2 regions of the Halomonas sp. THAF5a genome follow, and region 2 is predicted to be linked to the other one. Evidence: riboswitches for the same ligand, from Rfam matches in the RefSeq annotation. Region 2 holds a riboswitch; the other holds the start of a gene.
What was found. Region 2 has a riboswitch for thiamine pyrophosphate ahead of thiM (hydroxyethylthiazole kinase). Riboswitches for the same ligand answer to the same signal wherever they lie in the genome.
Positions count from the first base shown of each region.

Region 1: it holds a riboswitch for thiamine pyrophosphate, as region 2 does, so the genes downstream of both, FIU83_RS04905 (sodium:solute symporter) here and thiM (hydroxyethylthiazole kinase) in region 2, are expected to answer to the same signal.

Region 1 is NZ_CP045417.1:1,092,142-1,099,249, forward strand. It holds gene FIU83_RS04900 (ISL3 family transposase) at 1-218, opposite strand, end outside; gene FIU83_RS04905 (sodium:solute symporter) at 391-1,833, opposite strand; TPP riboswitch at 1,917-2,037, opposite strand; gene FIU83_RS04910 (ABC transporter ATP-binding protein) at 2,314-3,255, shown strand; gene FIU83_RS04915 (ABC transporter permease) at 3,252-4,025, shown strand; gene queF (NADPH-dependent 7-cyano-7-deazaguanine reductase QueF) at 4,027-4,863, shown strand; gene FIU83_RS04925 (nitroreductase) at 4,973-5,533, shown strand; gene FIU83_RS04930 (YiiD C-terminal domain-containing protein) at 5,537-6,040, shown strand; tRNA gene FIU83_RS04935 (tRNA-Ser) at 6,153-6,240, shown strand; gene FIU83_RS04940 (hypothetical protein) at 6,587-7,072, shown strand; gene FIU83_RS04945 (SOS response-associated peptidase) at 7,076-7,108, shown strand, end outside.
Region 2 is NZ_CP045417.1:241,954-249,061, reverse strand. It holds gene dauA (C4-dicarboxylic acid transporter DauA) at 1-1,614, shown strand, start outside; gene FIU83_RS01090 (hypothetical protein) at 1,734-2,000, shown strand; TPP riboswitch at 2,042-2,142, shown strand; gene thiM (hydroxyethylthiazole kinase) at 2,179-2,985, shown strand; gene thiE (thiamine phosphate synthase) at 2,975-3,586, shown strand; gene FIU83_RS01075 (zinc ABC transporter substrate-binding protein) at 3,635-4,762, opposite strand; gene FIU83_RS01070 (metal ABC transporter ATP-binding protein) at 4,910-5,677, shown strand; gene FIU83_RS01065 (metal ABC transporter permease) at 5,677-6,504, shown strand; gene luxS (S-ribosylhomocysteine lyase) at 6,526-7,050, opposite strand.

The sequences.
Region 1 (7,108 bases), 850 kb from region 2:
GGGACATCCAGCTCCACTCGGTAGATCAGCAGCGGCGCCTCGCGGACGCGCCGGCGATGCACGTCATGGACCAGGCAACAGGCGTGGTCACAGCCGCTGCAGACAGGCGGGGTCAGGTCATCGGGCTCCAACTGGAGCCGTAGCGTCTGAGGATCCAGGAACTCGTGGTGGGCGACAGTGAACCCTTTCCAGAACAGGCTGAGCGGGGTAGCATCCATGGCAACGGCGGTGTCCGTAGGCTGACGTTTTGGCGAATATCAGCTTACTCGGATTCACCGCCGTTTCTCTATCCAGCCCTCGCCTCAAGCCCTGCCTGTTTCACGCTGATCTGCGAAGAACCATAAAAAAACGCCCCGTTCGAGGGGCGTTGTCGTGTGAGGCGAAAGGTGCTTACCCCTCGAAGCGTCGCGCGCCGGCGCTCAGCACCGCGAAGTCGAAGCGCTGCTTGGCCGGAAGCACTACCAGCAGCGCCAGGCCCGTCACGACCGGCATGAAGGTGGCGAGCAGGAAGGACTCCATGAGCGTGGTCAGGGCATCGCCCGGGGCCGGGAAGAGGGTGAGGCCGGCGATCAGGCCGCTGACGGTGGCGAGCACCGCGGCACGCCCATCGAAGCGGCGGTTGAAGAGCCCGAAGAAGACCGGGAAGGCCGCCGCGCAGCAGAGAAGGTCGGCCAGCAGGAAGAGGTAGAGCACGCTGTAGCCCTGGGCGGCGACGAAGGTCACCGGCAGCGCCAGCAGCAGGATCAGCCACCGCGACAGGCGCATCAGCCGCTGGTCGCTGGCGCCGGGCAGCAGCCGTCCGCCGTCGACGGCGATCATGCTCGAGGCGGCGCTCAGGGTGGTGTCGGCGCTGCTCATGACCAGCGCCAGGCCGAGGAAGATCAGGCCCACGGCGAACCAGCCGGGGATGTCGGCGAGCAGCACGCTGAACAGCGCCACCGAGCCGTCGCCGGGCAGCCCCAGCCCCACGAACGCCAGCCCGAACAGCCCCATCACGAAGATCATCGGCGCGCTCAAAAGGCCCCCGAGCAAAAAGCCCAGGGCCACCGCGCGGTTGCTCTGGGCGGCGTAGACCCGCTGCCAGTTGCCCTGGTAGAAGAGCCCGGTCAGCATCACGGCCAAAAAGAAGGTGAGGCCGGCCTTGAGCCCGCCCAGGTCGGTGATGTCAAGAAGCCGCGGCGCCGTCGCCTCGAGGCCGGCGAGGGTGGGGGTGAGGCCGCCGGCGGCCTGCCAGCCGACGATCAGTAGCACGGCGAGCAGCGGCAGGATCACGACCATCTGCACCTTGTCGGTGAAGATCGAGGCGCGCAGGCCGCCGTACAGGGTGTAGAGCAGGGTGGCGGCCATCACCACCGAGCTGGTCGCCCAGAGCGGGACCGGCGCCAGCAGCCCGACCATCTTGGCGATGGCGGTGACCCCCGCGGCCAGGGAGATGAACAGGTAGAACAGCATGATCACCAGGGTGAAGGCGTACATGGGGCGCCCGTAGCGGCTCATCACGAACTCGGTGAGCGTGTGGCCGCCCGGCGAGAGCTCGCGCAGGCGCCGCCCCAGCGGAATCATCACCAGCCTGGGGGCCAGCGAGCCGAGCGCATAGCCGGCGATGGCGCCCAGCCCGCCCCAGGTGGCCGCCTGGGCGGGGCCGAACAGGATCCAGGTGCCCAGCGTCGAGGCCATCAGGGTCAGCACCGTGGCGGTGGCGCCCTGGCTGTTGCGGGCGATGATGAAGTCCTCGAGGCTCTCGTTGTGGCGGCGGGCGTAGAGCAGGCCCGGCACGGCAAACAGCGCCGCGAAGGCGATGAGCCACCAGAAGGCGTGGGCGGTCGACAGCATGGCGTTCTCCCTAGCATAGAATGGCCCGGCGCGATGCCGAGCGTCGCTACGAGAGGACGCAATTGCGTTGGGTGAGAAGCGTTGCCGGATGGCACTTCCTTCCCTTCGCCGGCATGATCCGGATCAGGTTCGAAGGGTTACCGGTCGTGCCGCCGAGGCACGGGGCCGGAATCTCAGTCCGCGTGGACTCCCCCAGGAATGCATCCTAGCGTAGGGCCCCGGCGTCACCGGGTCAACACGGCCCGCGCCGCCCGCGGCAACGATGAGCATGCGAACTGTCATGCCGGTGGCGTAAGATGGTAGGCCGCGACGGGGCGCAGGCACCGGTCGCTGCCTGACGTGTGGCTCGAGCGGCGGAAGGGCCGCGGCTTGAATTGCGCGGCGCCGCCCCCATGTCAGCGCCCCGTGTGTTCGGGCCGCGCGCCCTTTTCCGGCGAGTGCCGGCATGGCACCTCATTCATCTTCAGTACGGGATCTTTCATGGCCGAACCGGCTCTCTCCATCCGTGGGTTGACCAAGGTCTACGGCAATGGCTTCCAGGCCCTCAAGGGCATCGACCTCGACGTCGCCCAGGGCGACTTCTACGCCCTGCTGGGCCCCAACGGCGCCGGCAAGTCGACCACCCTGGGCGTGGTGTGCTCGCTGGTGCAGAAGACCGCGGGGAAGGTCTCGATCTTCGGCATCGACATCGACACCGACTTCGCCCGGGCCAAGTACCACCTCGGCGTGGTGCCCCAGGAATTCAACTTCAGTCAGTTCGAGAAGGTCATCGACATCGTGCTGGCCCAGGCGGGCTACTATGGCATGTCGCGCCACGAGGCGCTGCCCCGCGCCGAGCAGCTGCTGCGCGATCTCGGCCTCTGGGACAAGCGCCACGACAGCGCGCGGATGCTCTCCGGCGGCATGAAGCGCCGGCTGATGATCGCTCGCGCCCTGATGCACCGCCCGAAGCTCCTGATCCTCGACGAGCCCACCGCCGGCGTCGACATCGAGCTGCGTCGCAGCATGTGGGAGTACATGCGCCGCATCAACCGGGAGGAGGGCACCACCATCATCCTTACCACCCACTACCTCGAGGAGGCCGAGAGCCTCTGTCGCCGCGTGGGCATCATCAACCACGGCGAGATCATCCGCGACACCAGCGTTCGCGAGCTGCTCGCCGAGCTCGACACCGAGACCTTCCTGCTCGATCTCGCCCATCCGGTCGAGGCGGCCCCCGAGGTCGAGGGCTTCGAGATCCATCGGGTCGACGACGCCCAGCTCGCCGTGGTGGTGCATCGCGGGCAGCGCCTCAACGACGTCTTCGAGGCGCTCACCGAGCGAGGCATGCAGGTGATGTCGATGCGCAACCGCGCCAATCGCCTCGAGGAGATGTTCGTCTCCATGGTGGAGGACGGCCAGCAGAAGGAAGCGCGCTCATGAGTCCCAAGCAGATCGTCATCGCCCTCTGGACCCTGGTGATCAAGGAGATCAAGCGCTTCACGCGGATCTGGCCCCAGACCCTGCTGCCGCCGTCGATCACCATGACGATGTACTTCATCATCTTCGGCAACCTGATCGGCTCGCGGATCGGCGAGATGGACGGCTACAGCTACATGGACTTCATCGTCCCGGGGCTGATCATGATGGCCGTGATCACCAACAGCTACTCCAACGTGGCATCATCCTTCTTCTCCAACAAGTTCCAGCGTTCGATCGAGGAGATGATGGTCTCGCCGATGCCCAACTGGGTGATCCTCTCCGGCTTCGTGCTCGGCGGCATGGCCCGCGGCCTCGGTGTGGGGCTGATCGTCACCGGCGTGTCGCTGTTCTTCACCCGCATCGAGATGGCCCATCCGCTGCTGACGCTGTTCGTGGTGGTGCTCACCTCGGCGCTGTTCGCCATCGGCGGCTTCATCAACGCCCTGCTGGGCAAGAAGTTCGACGACATCTCCATCGTGCCGACCTTCGTGCTGACGCCGCTGACCTACCTGGGCGGCGTCTTCTACTCGATCTCGCTGTTGCCGGACTTCTGGCAGGGCGTCTCGATGCTCAATCCCATCCTCTACATGGTCAACGTCTTCCGCTACGGCTTCCTCGGGGTCTCCGACATCCCGGTGGGCTGGGCGCTGGCGGCCGTGCTGGCCTTCATCAGCGTGCTCTACGGCGTGGCGCTGTGGATGCTGAAGCATGGCAAGGGCATCAGGAGCTGACATGACCCACCATCGACCCGACACTCTCGCCCAGGCCCCCCTGGGGCGCGAGTCCGCCTATCCCGAGTACTACGACGCCGGGCTGCTCTATCCCATTCCCCGGGCCGCCAACCGCGCGCCGCTGGGCATCGAGGAGGGTGCCTTGCCCTTCGTCGGCGAGGATGAGTGGCACGCCTTCGAGGTCTCCTGGCTCAATGCCCGGGGCAAGCCGCTGGTCGCCGTGGCGCGCTTCCGGCTGCCGGCCGAATCGCCCTACCTGATCGAGTCCAAGTCCTGGAAGCTCTACCTCAATGGCTTCAACCAGACCCGCTTCGAGAACCGCCAGGCGGTGATCGACACCCTGCTGCGCGACCTGGCCCAGGCGGCCGGCGCGCCGGTGGCGGTCGAGCTGCTCGGCCTGGACGACGCCGCGCTGGCGGTGAAGCGCCTGCCCGGCGAGTGCCTGGACGACCTGGACATCGAGGTGACCGACTACACCCCCAGCGCCGAGCACCTGGCGGTAGGGGAGGAGATCGTCGAAGAGACGCTGCACTCTCACCTGCTCAAGTCCAACTGCCCGGTCACCGGCCAGCCCGACTGGGGCAGCGTGCTGATCCGCTACCGCGGCCCCAAGCTCGACCGCGAGGGACTGCTGCGCTACCTGATCGGCTATCGCCAGCACCAGGACTTCCACGAGCACTGCGTGGAGCACATCTTCACCGACCTGATGGCCCGCGCCCGGCCGGAGCGGCTGCTGGTGCTGGCGCGCTACGTGCGTCGCGGCGGGCTCGACATCAGCCCCTGGCGCGCCACCCCCGGCGAGCGGCCGCCCGAGCCGCTGCGGCTCTCTCGGCAATGAGGGCGTGAGGCAGTGAGGGGCGAGGCGGGCACCTGGCACGACAGGCGCCCGGGCAGCTGATAGAGTGTCGAGAAAGATTCTCGTCTAGTGACCTCAAGGGAGAGACTCAATGGATGCGCTGACGCTGCTGCACGAACGCAGCTCCATGGGCAAGCTGATGGGCCCGCCACCGAGCCCCGAACAGCTCGAGGCGATCTACCGGGCGGCCCTGCGAGCGCCGGATCACAAGGAGCTGCGCCCCTGGCGCTTCATCGAGTTCTCCGGCGAGGGCCTCGAGTGCCTCGGCGAGCTGTTCGCCGAAGCCGAGTTCCGCGAGGATCCCCACGCCAGTGACGCCACCCTCAACGCGGCCCGCAAGAAGCCGCTGCGCGCGCCGATGATCATCGCGGTGATCGCCAAGGTCACCCCGGACGAGCCCAAGGTGCCGAAGATCGAGCAGGTGATCTCCGCCGGCTGTGCCGCCCACGGCATCCTGCTCGCCGCCCACGCCCAGGGGCTCGGCGCCATGTGGCGCAGCGGCAAGTACGCCTTCGATCCCACCGTGCGCAAGGGGCTGGGGCTCGCCGAGGACGACGAGGTGGTGGCCTTCCTCTACCTGGGCACCCTGGGCGGGCGCCACAAGCCGCTGCCCGCGCACGACATCGACGCCTTCGTCGAGCGCTGGGACTGAGCCATGCGCGAGATCGGCGTCCCCCATCCGCGCCTGCCGCTGCCCCACGCTGGCGGCGAGGACGACATGGCCGCCTTCCTCGCCTGGCTGGGCGAGGCGATCCCCATGGTGGGGACGCTCGGCATCCGCGAGATGACCCGCGACGACCAGCGCCTCACCTGGCAGCTCGCGCTCACACCTAACCTCAACGACAAGGGCACCGGCTTCGGCGGCGCGCTCGCCGCCCAGACGACCCTGCTCGGCTGGTGCTGGACCACGCTCTGGCTGCGTCGCCGTGGCCTCGCCCGGGACGTGGTGGTGGCCGAAGCCACCCAGCGCTTCCTCGCGCCCGTGACCGGCGACTACCGCCTGGTCTGCGAGCCCGAGGCGGACGACGGCCCCGCGCGTCTCGAAGAGCGGCTGGCGCAGCGGGGCAGGGGGCGCATCGCCCTGGTCCAGCGGCTCTGGTGCGGCGACACCCTCTGCCTGGAGGCCCGGGGTGACTACGCGGTGCTGCCCGAGGCCTGAGCCGGGTCGCGTGAAAAGCGCGAAACCGGCTTGCATTCGCGGACTTAAGTCGTTAGTATATGCGCCGTTCTTGAGCAAAAGGCCACGCGCCCAAGTGATAGAACCACAATGCGGAGGGGTGTCCGAGTGGTCGAAGGAGCACGCCTGGAAAGTGTGTAAGTCGAAAGGCTTCGAGGGTTCGAATCCCTCCCCCTCCGCCACGAATTTTGATTAAGCCGCTGATTTCAGCGGCTTTTTCTTTTTCTGGGTAATCATGGCCCATACTTCAGCCCATACTTTGCGCGTAGCTTCCCCTGAACCATTCAGGACTCCGTTGGACAAATCGATCCAGTGATCAAACCTTTGAGTCCTGCTCCGAGGCTTTCTGCGTCCTGCATCCGTGGCGCTGAGCGTCATTTGCTCTGGCCAAGCGCGGGGCACTAATACCCCGTGCTCGACCTCCTGCAGCAGCACTGTTGGTTTCGTGTCTGGATTGACCTTCCACTCAGTACCTGCCACCTCCCCTTTGCTACTCTGAGAAGGTGATCAGCACGGAGGCCAGTCACCATGTCACGGGTCGAGACGCTTGCCAGGCAGGCTTGGCAGCTCAAGGAGCAAGGGTACGCCATCGACGATATCGCCGATGCGATGGGCAAGCCGACCAGCGCCATCGAACGCTGGATCAGTAGATGGATCGATATCGCCCAACAGATGCCACCTTGGCACGAAGGTCTGAACGTCCATACCGTCCACTGCCTCCGGAAGGCTGGCATCACCAGCCGAGATGCTCTAGCGGAGGCATGGGAGAGTGGCAGAATTCGACGCGGTCAGCCGTCTGGAATCGGCGTGTCTCGACTTGTTGAGCTCCGGCACTGGCTCGAGACCACAGGCACTGAGATTCCCAAAGCAGCAGCGCCCAGGGCCATGATCATCGACCTGACGCCCGAAGCCGAGGCCGCCCTCAACCATCTCCGGAGGAGAACTGGGCAGAGTGCCTCCCAGCTGATCAGCCGCCTGCTGGTCGATGCCGATGACATCGACAGGAATACCTGAGCCATGTGTGGTCGTTTCGCGCTTTTTTCGGATCTT
Region 2 (7,108 bases):
GTGCCGCTCTCCATGGCACTGGCGATCGCCACCGGCGTGCCTCCCCAGCACGGGCTCTATACGGCGATCGTCGCCGGTGTGCTTATCGCGTTGACCGGCGGCTCGCGCTTCAATGTCTCGGGCCCGACCGCGGCCTTCGTCGTCATCCTCTTCCCTGTCGTCCAGCAGTTCGGCCTGGGGGGCTTGCTGATCGCCTCGATGATGGCCGGCGTGATCCTCGTGGCACTGGGCCTCACCGGCATGGGGCGCCTGATCCAGTTCGTGCCCTATCCGGTGGTGCTCGGCTTCACCGCGGGCATCGCGGTGGTGATCGCGGTGCTGCAGCTGCCCGACTTCCTGGGCCTCGAGGTCGAGCTGGGCGAGCATTTCGTCGAGAACCTCGGGCAGATCGCCATGTCGCTGCCGACCGTGGCCCCCCTCGAGCTGGGGGTCGGCCTCTTCGCCCTGGGGGTCATGCTGCTCTGGCCGCGCCTGGGGCTGCCGATTCCGGCGCCGCTGGTCGGCCTGGTGGCCGGGGCCCTGGCCGCCTTTGCCATCAACCACTGGCTGGCCGGGTCGGGCGCGGAGGTGGCGACCATCGCCTCGCGCTTCACATGGGAGGCTCAGGGCGAGGCGGGCGGCGGCATTCCCCCCATCGCGCCGAGCTTCATCGCGCCCTGGCGACTGCCCGGCGCGAACGGCGAGCCCCTGGCGGTGGATTTCGCCCTGATTCGCGCCCTGCTGGGGCCCGCCTTCGCCATCGCCCTGCTGGGGGCGATCGAATCGCTGCTGTGCGCCGTGGTCTCCGACGGGCTGACCCGGACCCGACATGATCCCAACGCCGAACTCATCGGCCAGGGGCTCGGTAACATCGTCGCGCCGCTGTTCGGCGGCATCACCGCCACGGCCGCCATTGCCCGCACCGCCACCAATATCCGAAGCGGCGCCCGCTCGCCGATCGCGGCCGTGGTACACGCGCTGGTGGTGCTGCTGGCGGTGGTGGCCCTGGCGGAGCTGCTGGGGCGGGTACCGATGGCCGCGCTGGCGGCCCTGCTGTTCATCGTCGCCTGGAACATGAGCGAGGCCCGTCATGTCCTGCACACCCTGCGCTCGGCCCCGCCGGGTGACGTGGCCATCCTCGCGACCTGCTTCACCCTGACCGTGCTCTTCGACATGGTGCTGGCCGTGGGGGTGGGCATGGGCCTGGCCGCCGCCCTGTTCATCCGGCGCATGGCGCTGCTCACCGAGACCCGTCGCGTCGACGGCGCGCCCCGGACCGACGTCGAGGCGCTGCCCGACGCGATCGCCCTCTACGACGTCGACGGCCCGCTGTTCTTCGGCGCCGCCGAGAAGGCGCTCACCTCGCTGCATCGCGTGGACCCGCAGGTGCGGGTCGTCATCCTCGACATGCACGATGTGCCGAGCATGGACGGCACCGCCATCGTGGCCCTCGAGGCGCTGATCGACGAGGTGCACCGCGAAGGCGTCTCGCTGGTGCTGGTCGGCCTGCCAACGCGGATCCTCGTCAAGCTGCGCCGGGCGGGCATCCGCCGATCGGCCGGCCGGCTGACCTGGTGCCGGGATCTTCCGCGGGGTCGACGCGTGGCGCAGCGCTGGCTCGAGCGACCCGTCTGAGCGTCCCAGGGCCACTGACACGCGACGGTCATCTCCCCTTAAGCGGCCGTTAAGCTGCCCCCCGTAGCGTCAGGGTACGGGGCCGATGCGCGGCCCGGCCACGACGAGGAGATGACCGCATGAGCACGATCCCCCTGGAGGCCCTGACCGTCCACGCCCGACAGGCCGGCGGGCTCGTCATCGCGGGCCTGCTGCTGCTGGCCCTTGGCGCGCTGCTGGTCGGCTGGCAGCCGGTGGCGATCCCGCTGGAGCTGGTCGCCCTGGGGGCGTCGGGGCTGGCGCTGCTGACGCCCGGCCTGCTCCAGCAGGAGGAGGCCCGGGAGACCCTCTACTGCCTGACCCTGGCCAGCCTGGTCACCCTGGTCGGCATTCAGCTGCTGGCCTGACGCCCACTCTTTACAGCCGCCGGGGCGACACGGATAGTGGGGCCTGACGACAGGGGCGCCGTGGCGATATCGACACGGCTGAGACGCACCCTTGGCACCTGACCCGGACAATGCCGGCGTAGGGAGTCGTGCCGCGCCGGCCGCCGCCGCGCCGGCACCTCCCCGCCGGGGAGGCCCCATGCATCACATCGACCCCGCCGCGCACCTCGACCGGGTGCGCGAGACCCGCCCGCTGGTCCACAACATCACCAACCACGTGGCCATGAACAGCATGGCCAACGTGCTGCTGGCGCTCGGCGCCTCGCCGGCTATGGTCCACGCCCGCGAGGAGGCCGCCGAGTTCACCGCCCTGGCCGGCGCCCTGACGATCAACATCGGCACCCTCTCGCCCCACTGGGTCGACGCCATGGAGGCCGCCGCACTGGCCGCCGGCGAGACGGGACGCCCCTGGGTGCTGGACCCGGTGGCGGTGGGCGCCACCCGCTACCGCCGCGAGACCGGCGAGCGGCTGCTGGCGCTCTCGCCGGACGTGATCCGCGGCAACGCCTCGGAGATCATCGCCCTGGCGGGCGGCGCCGGCGGCGGCCGCGGCGTGGACAGCACCGACCCCGCCGAGGCGGCCCTGGCGGCCGCCCGTCGCCTGGCCGAGCGGACCGGCGGCGTGGTGGCGGTGACCGGCGAGGTGGACCTGGTCACCGACGGCCGGCGCCTCGCCCGGGTGCGCGGCGGCCACCCGTTGATGCCCCGGGTCACCACTCTGGGCTGCGCGCTGACCGGGGTGGTGGCGGCCTTCCTGGCCGGCGCCGACGACCACTTCGCGGCGACGACGGCGGCGCTCGCTGGCTACGCCGTGGCCGGCGAGCTCGCCGGCGAGACGGCCCGCGGCCCCGGCAGCTTCGCGGTCGCCTTCCTCGACGCCCTCTACCACCTCGACCACGAGGCCCTCGCCGAGCGGGCCCGCCTGGAGATGACCGATGCCCCTTGATCTCTCGCTCTACCTCGTCACCGACGCCGGCCTCTGCGCGGACCACGGCCTGGAGGCGACCGTCGCCGCCGCGGTGCGCGGCGGCGTGACCCTGGTGCAGCTGCGCGACAAGCACGCCAGTGACGCCGAGATGATCGACCAGGCCCGCCGCCTCAAGGCGCTGCTGGCCGGCACCGGCGTGCCGCTGATCATCAACGACCGGCTGGAGGTGGCGCTCGCCGCGGAGGCCGACGGGCTGCACATCGGCCAGGACGACGGCGACGTGGCCCGGGCCCGCGCCGCCCTGGGCCCACAGGGGATCCTCGGCCTCTCGGTGCAGACCCACGAGCAGCTCGCCCGCCTCGACCCGAGCGCCCTGGACTACCTCGGGCTCGGCCCGGTGTTCGCCACCCCCAGCAAGCATGACCACGCCGAGCCGCTGGGCGTCGACGGCCTGGCCGCCTTGGTGGCGGCGAGTCCGCTGCCGAGCGTGGCCATCGGCGGGCTCAAGGTCGAGCACGCCGAGGCGGTGTACCGGGCGGGCGCCGACGGCCTGGCGGTGATCTCCGCCATCTGCGGCACGCCGGACCCCGAGGCCGCCGCGCGGCGTTTCGTTCGGTAACCCACTCGGTCAGTTCAGGCCCCAGGAGGCTGCGCTGCCCCCATCGCGTCACCCGGCGTCATCGTGATCATGGCCATGACCGCCGGACGATGCCGCCTGGACGGCGCAGCGTGCCACGCCTTCGGCCAGCCCATGCAGCAGCTGCGGATAGAGCGTCTCACCGAGCGGCAGGTCGACACCGAGGGGATCGATGACGATCGAGGTCTCGACGCCGGTGCCCTCGAACACGCTCTCGACCAGCGCCGGGTTGTACTGCGGCTCACGGAACACGCACTGGACACCGAGCTCGGCGACGCGCGCCTGGATCTCGCGGATGCGCGCCGGGCTCGGGTCCGAGGCATCGCCCAGGGAGATCGCCCCGGCCGCCGGCACCTCGAAGCGGTGCTCGAAGTACTGATAGGCATCGTGGAAGACGATGAAGCGCGTCCCACGGGCATCCGCGAGGCGGTCGTTCAGTTCGTCGATCAGGGTGTCCAGCTCGGCCTGTCCCTCGGCCGCGTTCTGGCGATAGACGTCGGCGTTGTCGGGATCAAGCTCGGCCAGCGATGCGGCGATGGCCTCGAGCCAGGCCTGGGCGTTCACCGGGTCGAGCCAACCGTGCGGGTCCAGGCCCTCATGGGCATGGCCGTGGCCATGGTCGTCATGCCCGTGATCGTCGTGGCCATGGTCGTCATGCCCGTGATCGTCGTGCCCGTGATCATCGTGGCCATGGTCGTCATGCCCGTGGTCATCGTGGCCATGGTCGTCATGCCCGTGATCGTCGTGCCCGTGATCATCGTGGCCGTGATCGTCACCCCCATGGTCATGCGCCTCAAACGTCGCTCCCTGACGAAACGCGTGACGCAGCGTGCCGGGCACCTCCATCAGCTCCACTTCCCGCGCGTCGCCGGCCAGCGACTGCCGGGCCCGAGCCAGCCAGGGCGTCAGGTCGTCGCTGACCCAGAAGACGACGTCGGCCCGCGACAGCGCCTCGGCCTCCGAGGGCCGCATGGAGTAGCCGTGCGGGGAGGCGCCCGGCTGGATCACCAGGTCGGGCGAGCCCAGCTCCCCCATCACGCGGTCGACCAGCGAGTGCACCGGCGGGATATCCACGGCCACGGCGGGCACCTCGGCCACCGCGACGGCGGGTGCCAGCAGCCAGGTCAGGCAGAGCGGACGTAGCAGGGTGTTCTTCATCATTCTCCTCCGGGATCCAGGGTACGGGCGGGCAGTAAACGAGCGATTGAGCCGAATAATGTTATGTTATAACATTAACGATCGTGTCAACACCATCCGACGCCCCTGCCATCCCACACCGGCTCGGCAACTCACCGGAGGGTCTCCATGCCACTGCTCTCGCTCGATGACCTGCATGTCGTTCTCGGCGGGCGAACCGTTCTCGAGGGCATCGACCTGCGCCTCGACCGCGGTGAGATCGTCACCCTGGTCGGCCCCAACGGCTCCGGCAAGTCGACCCTGCTGCGCACCATCATCGGCGCCGTGCGGCCTGCCGGCGGCCGGCTCGTGCGCCAGCCGGGCCTCACCATCGGCTACGTGCCCCAGCGGCTGGCCATCGATCCCACCCTGCCGATGACGGTCACCCGCTTTTTGAACCTGCCGCGTCGCCATTCGGCTCAGACGTTGCGTCAGGCCCTGGAACGCGCCGGCGTCCCCGGACTGGGCCGACAGCAGGTGACGAATCTCTCCGGCGGGCAGTTCCAGCGCATCCTGCTCGCTCGAGCCCTGCTGGAGCAGCCCGACCTGCTGCTGCTCGACGAGGCCACCCAGGGCCTCGATCACCGCGGCACCGCCGACTTCTATCGCCAGATCGAGCGCGTGCGGCGCGAAGTGGGCTGCGCGGTGCTGATGGTCAGCCATGAGCTGCACGTGGTAATGCGCGCCTCGGACCGCGTGGTGTGCCTGAACCGCCATGTCTGCTGCCAAGGCACGCCCGAGCGGGTGCTGGCGTCGCCGGCCTATCGGGAACTGTTCGGGCCCGACACCGTAGATGCCCTGGCGTTCTATCGCCATGCCCACAACCACATCCATCACGACCACCCTGCCGGCACGCCCGCGCCGACCGGCACACCCCCACTGGAGGCCAGCCGCTGATGCTCGACGACTTCCTGGTACGCGCCGCCCTGGCCGGTCTCGGCGTGGTGCTCGCCGCCGCACCGCTGGGCTGCTTCGTGGTATGGCGGCGCATGGCCTACTTCGGCGACGCCACCGCCCATGCCGCCATCCTCGGCGTGGCGCTGTCGCTGCTGCTCTCCACGTCCATCTTCGCCGGCGTGCTGGTGGTCTCGCTGCTGATGGCCACCCTGGTCTCGCTGCTCAGCGGGCGAGGCTATGCCATGGATACCCTGCTCGGCGTCATGGCGCACTCGGCGCTCGCCTTCGGTCTGGTGGCGGTCTCGTTCCTTTCCGGGGTACGCATCGACCTGATGGCCTATCTGTTCGGCGACATCCTGGCGGTCGGCAAGGACGACCTGGCCATCATCGGTGCCGGGGCGCTGCTGGTCGTCAGCCTGGTAGGATGGCGCTGGTCGGCGCTGCTCACCGCGACCCTGGACGGCGACCTCGCCCGGGCCAGCGGCATCGATCCCCGGCGCGAGCAGCTGGTGCTGACGCTGTCGCTGGCCGTGGTGGTGGCCGTGGCGCTGAAGGTGGTGGGGGTACTGCTGATCGCCGCCCTGCTGATCATTCCGGCCGCCGCGGCCCGGCCCTTCTGCCGCACCCCGGAGGCGATGGCCCTGGTGGCCGCGGTGATCGGGGCCGCCTCGACCACCGGCGGCCTGCAGGCCGCCTACTGGCTCGACACCCCCACCGGGCCCACCATCGTCTGCCTGGCGGCGATCCTGTTCGCTCTCTCGAGCCTGGCCGGCCAGCTCAAGCGCCGGCTGTCTCGCGCCGAGCCGTCTTCCGCCGCGCCCCCTTGAGCGCGGCGGACGGCGAGGCACTCAGCCCAGGTCGTTGCCGAGCGTCTTGAGCTTCTCGGGGCTGAGGGCCAGGTCGTCGTTCCGGTTGACCCCGATGCCCTGATCGATGATGCCCCGGGCGATCTCCTGCGCCTCCTCCAGGGAGTGCATCAGGTAGGTACCACACTGATGCTCGTTGAGCTCGGGAATCTCCTCCATGCGCTCGACGTTCAGCACATCGTGCATGGCGGCCTGCCAAGCCTCGGCAACGCTCTGCTCGCTCGGGCTGCCCAGCAGGCTCATGTAGAAACCGGTGCGACAGCCCATGGGCGAGATATCGATGATCTCGACGCCGTCGCCGTTCAGGTGCTGGCGCATGAAGCCGGCGAACAGGTGCTCCAGGGTGTGAACCCCCTTCTCGCTCATCAGGTCCTCGTTGGGCTTGTTGAAGCGCAGGTCGAAGACGGTGATGGTATCGCCCGAGGGGGAGCGCATGGTCTTGGCGACGCGCACCGCGGGGGCGCTCATGATGGTGTGGTCCACGGTAAAGCTGTCGAGTAGGGGCATGTCGGCTCCTGCAGGTCATGGGGAAGGACGCGGCCGCCTGGGCCGTGCTCGATGCGGG